DNA from 2 places in the Variovorax sp. P2_H12 genome. Region 1 is predicted to be linked to the other one. Evidence: riboswitches for the same ligand, from Rfam matches in the RefSeq annotation. Region 1 holds a riboswitch; the other holds the start of a gene.
What was found. A riboswitch is a leader RNA that binds a small molecule or an ion and turns the genes downstream of it on or off. The one in region 1 is predicted to bind glycine.
Positions count from the first base shown of each region.

Region 2: linked by a shared signal. The riboswitch ahead of AC1DYK_RS22535 (D-amino acid dehydrogenase) and the one ahead of gcvT (glycine cleavage system aminomethyltransferase GcvT) in region 1 are both predicted to bind glycine.

Region 1 covers NZ_JBFUFO010000025.1:43,213-48,048, forward strand. Annotated here, with positions in the region: gene gcvP (aminomethyl-transferring glycine dehydrogenase) at 1-1,911, opposite strand, end outside; gene gcvH (glycine cleavage system protein GcvH) at 1,937-2,314, opposite strand; gene gcvT (glycine cleavage system aminomethyltransferase GcvT) at 2,378-3,541, opposite strand; glycine riboswitch at 3,590-3,704, opposite strand; glycine riboswitch at 3,723-3,809, opposite strand; gene AC1DYK_RS19210 (hypothetical protein) at 3,853-4,386, opposite strand; gene AC1DYK_RS19215 (TRAP transporter large permease) at 4,473-4,836, opposite strand, start outside.
Region 2 covers NZ_JBFUFO010000029.1:126,153-130,988, forward strand. Annotated here, with positions in the region: gene AC1DYK_RS22530 (FAD-dependent oxidoreductase) at 1-1,233, shown strand, start outside; glycine riboswitch at 1,256-1,357, shown strand; glycine riboswitch at 1,358-1,477, shown strand; gene AC1DYK_RS22535 (D-amino acid dehydrogenase) at 1,567-2,883, shown strand; gene AC1DYK_RS22540 (FIST signal transduction protein) at 2,844-4,112, opposite strand; gene AC1DYK_RS22545 (PhaM family polyhydroxyalkanoate granule multifunctional regulatory protein) at 4,155-4,836, opposite strand, start outside.

The sequences.
Region 1 (4,836 bases):
GCCGTCGGCGTCGCAGGCCGTCACCACCACCTGCATGCCCACCATCTGGGCGCTGGCCGGATTGGTGCCGTGCGCGGACGACGGGATCAGGCAGACGTCGCGGTGCGCTTCGCCCTTCGCCTCATGGAAGGCCTTGATCGCGAGCAGGCCCGCGTATTCGCCCTGCGAACCGGCGTTGGGCTGCAGGCTGATGCCCGCGTAGCCGGTCGCTTCGCAGAGCCAGGCGCGCAGCTGGGCGTCGAGCTGCGCATAGCCCAGCATCTGCTCGGGCGGCGCGAACGGGTGGATGTCGGCGAACTCGGGCCAGGTGATCGGGATCATCTCGCTGGTCGCGTTGAGCTTCATGGTGCAGCTGCCCAGCGGGATCATGCTGCGGTCGAGCGCGAGGTCCTTGTCGCTCAGGCTGCGGATGTAGCGCAGCATCGCGGTTTCGCTCTTGTGGGTGTTGAACACCGGGTGCGTCAGGAAGGCGCTCGTGCGGCGCAAGTCCTCGGGCAGGCGCGGCGCCGCCGTGGCGGCGATGGCGTCGAAGTCGGGCGCCGGCGTGCCGGCCGGCGCGAACAGACCCCACAGCGTCACGACGTCGGCCCGCGTGGTGGTCTCGTCGAGCGAGACGCCCAGGTGGTGCTGCAGGCGGTGGCGCAGGTTGATGCCGGCGGCCTGTGCGCGTTCGTTGATCGCCTGCGTGTCGTCGCCGGTGCGGATCGTGAGCGAGTCGAAGGCGGTGCCGTTGACCAGCTCGCGGCCCAGTTGTTCGAGGCCCTGCGCCAGCACCGCGGTCAGCAGGGCGACGCGCTGCGCGATGCGGCGCAGGCCTTCGGGTCCATGGTAGACGGCGTACATGCTCGCCACCACCGCGGGCAGCACCTGCGCGGTGCAGATGTTCGAGGTCGCCTTCTCGCGCCGGATGTGCTGCTCGCGCGTCTGCAGCGCCAGCCGGTAGGCCGGCTGGCCGTGCGCGTCGACGCTGACGCCCACCAGCCGCCCGGGCAGCGAGCGCTTGAATTCGTCGCGGCAGGCCAGGTAGGCCGCATGCGGGCCGCCGTTGCACATCGGCATGCCGAAGCGCTGGGTGGTGCCGCAGACGATGTCCGCATCCCATTCGCCCGGCGGCGCCAGCAGCGTCAGCGCCAGCAGGTCGGCCGCGACGCAGAAGGCGGCCTCGCACTGGTGCGCGTGGCCGGCCAGCGGGCGCAGGTCGTGCACCTGGCCGGTGGTGGCCGGGTATTGCGCGAGCGCGCCGAAGAAGCCGCCGCTGGCCATCAGGTGCGGCAGCGTCTCGGAGGCGGTGCTGACCTTGACCTCGATGCCCAGCGGCGCGGCGCGCGTGCGGATCACCTCGATGGTCTGCGGATGGCAGTCGCCCGACACCAGGAACACGTTGCTCTTGCTCTTGACGCTGCGCCGGGCCAGCGTCATCGCCTCGGCCGCCGCGGTGGCCTCGTCGAGCATCGAGGCGTTGGCGATCGCCATGCCCGTGAGGTCGCAGACCATGGTCTGGAAATTGACCAGCGCCTCCATGCGGCCCTGCGAGATCTCGGCCTGGTAGGGCGTGTAGGCGGTGTACCAGGCCGGGTTCTCGAGCACGTTGCGCAGGATCACGCCGGGCGTGTGGGTGCCGTAGTAGCCCTGGCCGATGAAGTTCCTGGCCACCTTGTTCTTGGCGGCGATCGCCTTCAGCTCGGCCAGCGCATCGGCTTCGGTGATCGGCGGCGCCAGCCGCATCGGCCGGCGCCGGCGGATGGCCGGCGGCACGATGCCGTCGATCAGTTCGGCTCGCGTGGCCGAGCCGACGGCGGCGAGCATGCGGACTTCGTCCTCGGCTTCGATGCCGATGTGGCGCGCGATGAATTCTTCGGCGTTCTGGAGTTCGCTGAGCGAGGGGGAAGTGGGCAGCACGGGCGTCGGCATGGAAGGGTCCGGTCGGGCGTAGGGGTCAGTTGTCGGCGGAGAATTTCGCGTAGGCGGTTTCGTCGAGCAGCGGCTCGAGCTGCGCGGGGTCGCTCACGCGCACCTTGAAGAACCAGCCGGCATCCATTGGTGCGCTGTTGGCGAGCGAGGGATCGGCGCGCAGCGCCTCGTTGACCTCGGTGATTTCGCCCGACACCGGCATGAACACGTCGGCCGCAGCCTTGACCGACTCGACCACGCCGGCGACATCGCCCTGGGCGAAGCTCTTGCCGACTTCGGGCAGGTCGACGAAGACCACGTCGCCGAGGGCGTCCTGCGCATGCACCGTGATGCCGACCGTGACCAGCGCCGCGTCGGCTTCCTGCCGCACCCACTCGTGGTCCTTGGTGTACTTGAGGCTCATGAAAAACTCCTTGAAAAGTGTCTGGCTTGAAGAAATCGAGAAATCGAGAAATCGGGGGAGGCCTCAGCCCCGGTGGTAGCGCGCGGGAACGAAGGGCAGGGTGCTCACTTCCATCGGCACCGGCTTGCCGCGCACGATGGCCTGGATCCGTGTTCCGGGCTCGGCATAGGCCAGCGCGACGTAGCCCATCGCGACCGGCCGGTCGACGGTCGGGCCCAACAGTCCGCTGGTGACCTGGCCGATGGCCAGGCCGCCCTCGAAGGATTCGAGCATCGTGCCGTCGCGCACCGGAATGCGTTCCAGTGCCACCAGGCCGACCCGCTTGCGCTTGAGTGTCTCGTGGTCCAGGTGGCCGGCCGCGCCGTTGGCGGCGGTGAGCTGCGCCAGCACCCTGGCCGCGCCGGGGAAGCCGCCTTCGCGTGCGCCGCCCGTGCGCCGCACCTTCTGGATCGCCCAGCCGAGTGAGGCCTCGACCGGCGTGGTGCCAGCGTCGATGTCGCTGCCATAGAGGCACAGGCCGGCTTCCAGCCGCAGCGAGTTGCGCGCGCCCAGGCCGATCGGCTTCACTTCGGGCTGGGCCAGCAGCAGGCGGGCCAGTGGCTCGGCGTCGCGGGCGGCGACCGAGATCTCGAAACCGTCCTCGCCGGTGTAGCCGCTGCGCGTCACGAAGGCCGCGATGCCGCCGATCTGCACCGTGCCGCCGGTCATGAAGACGAAGCGCTCGATGCCGGGCGACAGGCGCGCCAACGCGGCCGCGGCCTGCGGCCCCTGGAGCGCCAGCAGCGCGTGGTCGGGCATCGGCAGCACCTGGCAGCGCTGGCCGATCCGGGCCGTGATGTGCGCGATGTCGGCCTGCTTGCAGGCGCCGTTGACGATCACGAACAGCGAATCCTGGCCTTCGTTGAAGAACATCAGGTCGTCGAGGATGCCGCCTTCGTCGTTCAGCAGCAGCCCATAGCGCTGCTTGCCGGGCGCCAGGCCGATCACGTCGACCGGCATCAGGCTCTCGAAGGCGGCGGCGGCATCGGGCCCGGCCAGGCGCAGCTGTCCCATGTGGGAGATGTCGAACAGGCCGGCGGCCTCGCGCGTGTGCTTGTGCTCGGCCATCAGGCCGGCGGGGTATTGCACCGGCATCGCGTAGCCGGCAAAGGGCACCATGCGGGCGCCGAGCTCCAGGTGGAGGCCGTGGAGCGGGGTCTTCTGCAGATCGTCGGATGCGGCGGCCAAGGGCGTATCTCCAAAGGGGCAGTCTAGTTCCATGGCGAGAAGCCATGGGCCACCCCTGCTGTCCGCTTTACCTGAGAGATTCGCCCCACGATCGGGGTTTGCTCCTTCGGTGGACGGACCGGCGCGACTGCGCGACGAACCGCCTCTCTCCAGCAAGGAAACGCCCGGGAACGGGCGCTTCGTCAGTCCTTTTGCCTGAGCGTTCGGGCCCGTGTTTCGAGGGACCTGCGCCTTCGGCGGTCCCATGGTGGCGGGACGCTCTCCTGACCGGGCGAGTGTAAGGGAATCGGCGGCCACCCGGCCGGCGTTTTTCAGTGCACGGCCGTCGAAGGCAGCAGCCGGTCGATGCGCTCGCGGATCGACTCGGCGCGTTCGGTGCCCGCTGCCTGTTCGATTTCGTCCAGCATCGCGCCCGCCACGGCCAGCATCGCGGTGCGGTCGCGGGCCTCCCGCAGCAGCTCGCGAAAGCGGTCGGCCAGCAGGGGATCGCGCCGCACGAACATGCGTTCGCACAGATCGAAAAGGAACATGCGCGTGGTGGCGAGCGAGCGCTTGCCGTCGAAGGCATCGGCCGCGGCCGGCGCGGGGTCGGCCGGCTGTTGCTGCTCCGGCGCCGGCACCGGCACGCGGTCGTGCGCCAGGGGGCCGCGATCCAGGAGGTAGCCTTCGCGCACCAGATGCAGCGCGACACGCCCGGCTTCGTCCCGGCCGCCGAACAGCTGGCCGAAGTCGGTCACCGACCGCTGGCCATCGGCCATCAGCAGCAGGGCGCGTTCGCGCTGGCCCAGGCTGCGGCAGCCGGGGCGGAGTTCATGGCGCGCCTTGTCGGTCTTGATGAGGAACATGGGATGCTGCGGCGTTCGGTGGTCGAGCGCCGCAGCATGGGCCTCTTGCGTGACGGCTTCGTGAAACCGTCCGCATCGGTGGGGTGCTACTTCGAGTAGACCAGGTCGCGCAAGCCGAGCGAGATGCCGGGCACGTAGGTGACCACCATCAGGCAGGCCAGGATCACCAGCACGAACGGGATGAGGTACGGCACGATGCGGTCGAGCGAGATGCGCGCCACGGTGCAGGCCGCGAACAGATTGACGCCGAAGGGCGGCGTGATCATGCCGAGCGCCAGGTTCACCACCATGACCAGCCCGAAGTGCACCGGATCGATGCCGAAGTGCATCGCCACCGGCGCCAGGATCGGCGCCAGCACGATGATCGCCGCGCTGGTCTCGATGAACATGCCGATCACGAACAGGGCGGCATTGACACCGAGCAGGAACATCGCCGGCGACTGCAGCACC
Region 2 (4,836 bases), on a different contig from region 1:
GTGGTTGTACTTGGCGCCGGCTTGCTCGGCGTGACTTCGGCCTATTACCTTCAGCAGCTCGGTCATGAAGTGACCGTGGTCGACCGGCACGCGACGCCGGCGGCCAAGGCGCGCGGCCTGGCCGCGGTCGGTGCACATTCGCCCGCAGTGCGGCCCGGACTCGCAGCGCCCCGGACCGCACAACGCTGGACCAAGATGTGCGGCCGCATGCGCCGCCGGCTGGCCGGCCTGATCAACCAGGCCATGGGCACGCCGCCGCCGAAACGCGATCCTCTCGACCATCTCGTGCGCCTGGCCGCCTACAGCCGCAAGAGCGCGCGGGCGCTGCGCGACGAAGATGGCGTGCCGCAGGGCCCGCGGACGGCCGGCCTCCTGAACCTCTTCACCGACCCCGAGGCCTTCCGCGTGCGGACGGCCCGGGCAAGCCATTGGACGGGGCTCGGCTGCGAGGAGCGGCTGCTGTCGGCCGACGAAGCGATCGGCATGGAGCCGGCGCTGAAGGCGATCCGCGGCAAGCTGGCCGGGGCGACCCATGCACTCGAGGATCCGGCGCGCGATCCGACGCAATTCGCGGCCAGCCTGGTGTTCCTGTGCCGTGCGGCGGGCGTGCGCTTCATGACCCGGCACACGGTGGTCTCGCTCAAGGAGCGCGACGGCCGCCTCGACCACGTCGAACTGCTCGATGCCGCCGGCCAGCCCGCCACGCTGCGCGCCCAGGCCTACGTGCTGGCGCTGGGGGCCTCGAGCGTGCCGCACGCCGAGGACCTGGGCATCGACATGCCGCTGCGCTTCCTGCGCGAGTACATCGTCACCATGCCGATCCTGGACCCGGCGAAGGCGCCGCGCATCGCGCTGCGCGACCGGCAAGGCAAGCTGCGCATCACGCGCGTCGAAACGGCGGCCGGCGAGCAGTTGCGGATTCAGGCCGTCGTGCAGGCCGGGCTCGACGAGACGGCCGAGCCCGACTCGGACCGCTTCCAGGCGATCGTGCGCCGCACCGAGATGCTGCTGCCCGGCGTCGCCGACGCCAAGCAGGCCCGTTTCGAGACCGCCATGCATGCGGTCAGCACCAACCGGCTGCCGATGATCGGCAAGACGCGCTTGCCCAACCTGTTCCTGAATACCGCGCCCGGCACCAGAACCTGGATCCATGCCTGCGGCGCGGGCAAGTCGATCGCGCGCATCGTCAGCGGCCTGCGGCCCGAGCTCGATTTCGCCTTCCGGCGCCCCTAGGCCGGCGCTGCGCCGCTACAATCCGCACTCTGCAGGAGAGCGGGCCCACGGGCCCCACCGAAGGCGCAAACTCCCATAAACGCTCAGGTCGGCTCACAAGATGAGCCTGTACTGCAGTTCACTGTCAAAGCCGTCTGGAGAGCCATCACGCCGCTTGCATGCGCGCGCGTGGTGCACCGAAGGAGCAAACCCGCTGCGGGCGCAGCGGGTGAATCTCTCAGGTACCGAGGACAGGGGGAGCGGCAACTTGGACTCTCGGTCCGGTTGCTTTCGTTGTCGACAGCATTCCGTCTCCGTTGCGTTCAAGCGCTGCAACCTTCAAGGGTTCTCGATATGCGCGTGATCGTTCTTGGCGCCGGCCTGCTCGGCGTGACTTCGGCTTACTACCTCCAGCAACTCGGCCACGAAGTGACCGTGATCGACCGCCAGGCCACGCCGGCGGCGGAAACCAGCTTCGCCAATGGCGGCCAGATCTCGGTCAGCCATGCCGAGCCCTGGGCCAACCCGGGGGCGCCGCTCAAGGTGCTGCAATGGCTCGGCAAGGAAGATGCGCCCTTGCTGTTCCGCATCCGCGCCGACATGCGCCAGTGGCTCTGGGGGTTGCAGTTCCTGCGCGAATGCACGCCGGCGCGCACCCGCCACAACATCGAGCAGATCGTGCGCCTGGGCACCTACAGCCGCGACACCCTGCAGCAGTTGCGGCGCGACACCGGCCTGGACTACGACCAGCGCACCCAGGGCATCCTGCACTTCTACACGACGCAGAAAGAGTTCGATGCGGCGCTGAAGCCGGCCGAGCAGATGCGCGCGCTCGGCTGCGACCGGCGGGTGATCTCGGCCGACGAGGCGGTGAAGCTCGAGCCCGCGCTCTCCCACATCCGTGCGCAGCTCGCCGGCGCCACCTACACCGCGGAGGACGAATCGGGCGACGCCAACCGCTTCGCGCGAGAGCTGGTCAAGCTGGCCGAGGCGGCCGGCGTGCGCTTCCTCATGAGCCACACCGTGACCGCGCTGCGCGAAGCCGGCGGCAGCATCGACCACGTCGAGGCGACCGACAGCGAGGGCCGCTTCCAGCGTATCCGCGGCGATGCCTTCGTGCTGGCGATGGGCTCGCTGAGCCCGCTCTACGCGGCGCCGCTCGGAATCCGCCTGCCGATCTACCCGGCCAAGGGCTATTCGGTCACGATGCCGGTCAAGGATGCCTCGAAGGCCCATCAGGTCTCGTTGACGGACGACGAGTTCAAGCTGGTGTTCTCGCGCTACACCTCGGCCACCGGCGACCGGCTGCGCATCGCCGGCACGGCCGAGCTCAACGGCTACGACCGCGACCTGAACCGGGTCCGCTGCGAGGCCATCGTGCGGCGCGTGGAGCAGCTGTTCCCGGGCGCCGGCAACGCGGCCGAGGCCCAGTTCTGGACCGGGCTGCGCCCGGCGACACCGAGCAACGTGCCGCTGATCGGGGCGACGAAGCTGCCGAACCTGTTCCTGAACACGGGCCACGGCACGCTGGGCTGGACCCATGCCTGCGGGTCGGGCAAGTCGATCGCGCGCATCGTGAGCGGACTCGCACCCGAGGTCGACTTCGCCTTCACCGGGCTGCGCGCCGGCCTTCAGTCGTCGTTGGTGAAGACCGTCAGCACGCCGGTGTAGCCGTACAGGTGGTTGCGGGCGATCTCGCCGGCGGCGAAGAAGCCGACCAGCGGGACATCGCCCAGAGCATGCCGCACGATCTGCAGCTCGGCGCCGGGGGCGCCGAAATGCGGTCCGCCGCGGCCCGAGCAGCTCACATAGATGGCGCCCGCGATGCGGCGTGCCGGATGCGGCGCGGCCTCGGCCTCGCCGGCCGCGACCGCGCGTGCGGTCGCCAGCGTCTGCTCCTGCGGTTCGAGCTCCTCGCGGATCTCGGCGCAGACGCGCATCAGGTCGGCGCGCGCCGCCTGCGCGTTGCGGCGGCAGAAGCTCATGCGCATGCCGGCTTCGGCAACATCGGCGATCGCCACGCCGCGACGTGTCGGATCCAGCCCGATGATGTGGCGCACCCGCACGTCGGCGCCCAGGTCGCCGGTGCGCCGGACGCCGTCGCTGCCGGCCTCGGCCAGGCCGACCAGGGTCGCGCGCACAGCGTCGATCGCCTGCTCGGGTGCATCGAGCGACACCCGCAGGTCGGCCAGCAATACGTCGAGCGCGGGCTCGCCGTCGAGCTCCAGCAGCAGATTGCCGTCGGCCTTGGTGATCTCGCGCTCGCGCGAGACCGGCTGGCAGCCTTGGGTCACACGCGACACCAGCCGCACACCCTCGCCGAACACCACGCCCGAGAGGCCGCCCGAGAACACGCCGCCGACCGCGCCGTGGCCACGGATGTTGCCGTTGCCGCCGATCGCGAATTGCAGCGAGCCGACACGGCCGGATGACAGGCCGCCGAACAGGTAGCCGGTGTCGGTGCGCTCCGCCATCTCGGCGATCAGTTCGCCCAACTCGGGCGTGCGCGGGTCGGCGTGCACCAGCGCGGTATGGGCCGCGAAGCCGCTCATTTCCGAGCTGGCGAGCGGCGCCACGCCGGAGAACACGCGGTATTGGTCGCTCGGCAACTCGCACAGCATCACGCTGAGGGCCGGCTCGTCGAAATACTCGGCGTTGTTGGCCGCCACACCGACCCCCACGGTGCCGGTCCAGTCGGTGATCTCGGGCAGTTCGGCACCCAGGTGATCGAGGATCTCCTGGGCGTCTTCCCCGTAGTGGTCGGTGATGTAGAGCAGGCCCAGGGTCGGCGAGCGCGCATAGTCGGGCAGCGCCATCTGCGCCCGCAACTGGGCCAGCACCAGGCCGGCGGCCATGCGCCATTGCGGGTGGGTGGCATGCCCGGAAGGAAACAGCTTCATGGGCTCGGCTTTCTTTTCTCTCTCGGAGGCGAGGAATCGGCGTCAGCGCGCACGCTTGCGCGCCGGCGCCGGGCGTTTGGCAGCCGCCGCACCGCCGCGGGGCGGCGCCGGAGCCTTCTTTCGGGCGGCGGCCGGCCTGGCGGCGCTCTTGGCCGGGGTCGAACGCGCGCCCGAACCGGCCGCGTCGGCCAGCGGCTGCGCCATGGCCGGCACCGTGAGCTGCGAGGCGTCCTGCAGGGCCGAACTGGCGATCTGCTGGAACTGCTGCGTGAGGGCACCCCACCATTGCAGTGGGTCGACGACCCCGGCCCCATCCGCCGCGGCCGCGGCAGGCGTCGGCGCCGGTGCCTCTTCGGCTTCCGGCGCCGCCTCGGGCGCGGGTGCCGCGGCCGGCGCCGCGGTCCGGAACGCAGGTGCCGGTGCGGGCGCTGCCGGCCGCGTGAAGGCGCTCGCGAGGTCTTCCATGCGCACGTTCATGCCGCGCAAGGTCGACAGCGTCATCTTCTGCACCTCGAGCGCCTGGATCGTCGCCTTGAGCGCATGGCCATTCTGCTCGAGCCAGTACTGAACGGTCTTGAGCTCCTGGATGCGCTTGTCGACCTCCTCGACGCTCAGCGTCGGCGCCACCCAGTTCGACAGGCTCGGCAGCCCTGGCACGGCGCTGGGCGTGGTGCTCCCGCCAGCCAGGTTCTTCAGGAAGTCGAAACCCGGAACGAACTGACTG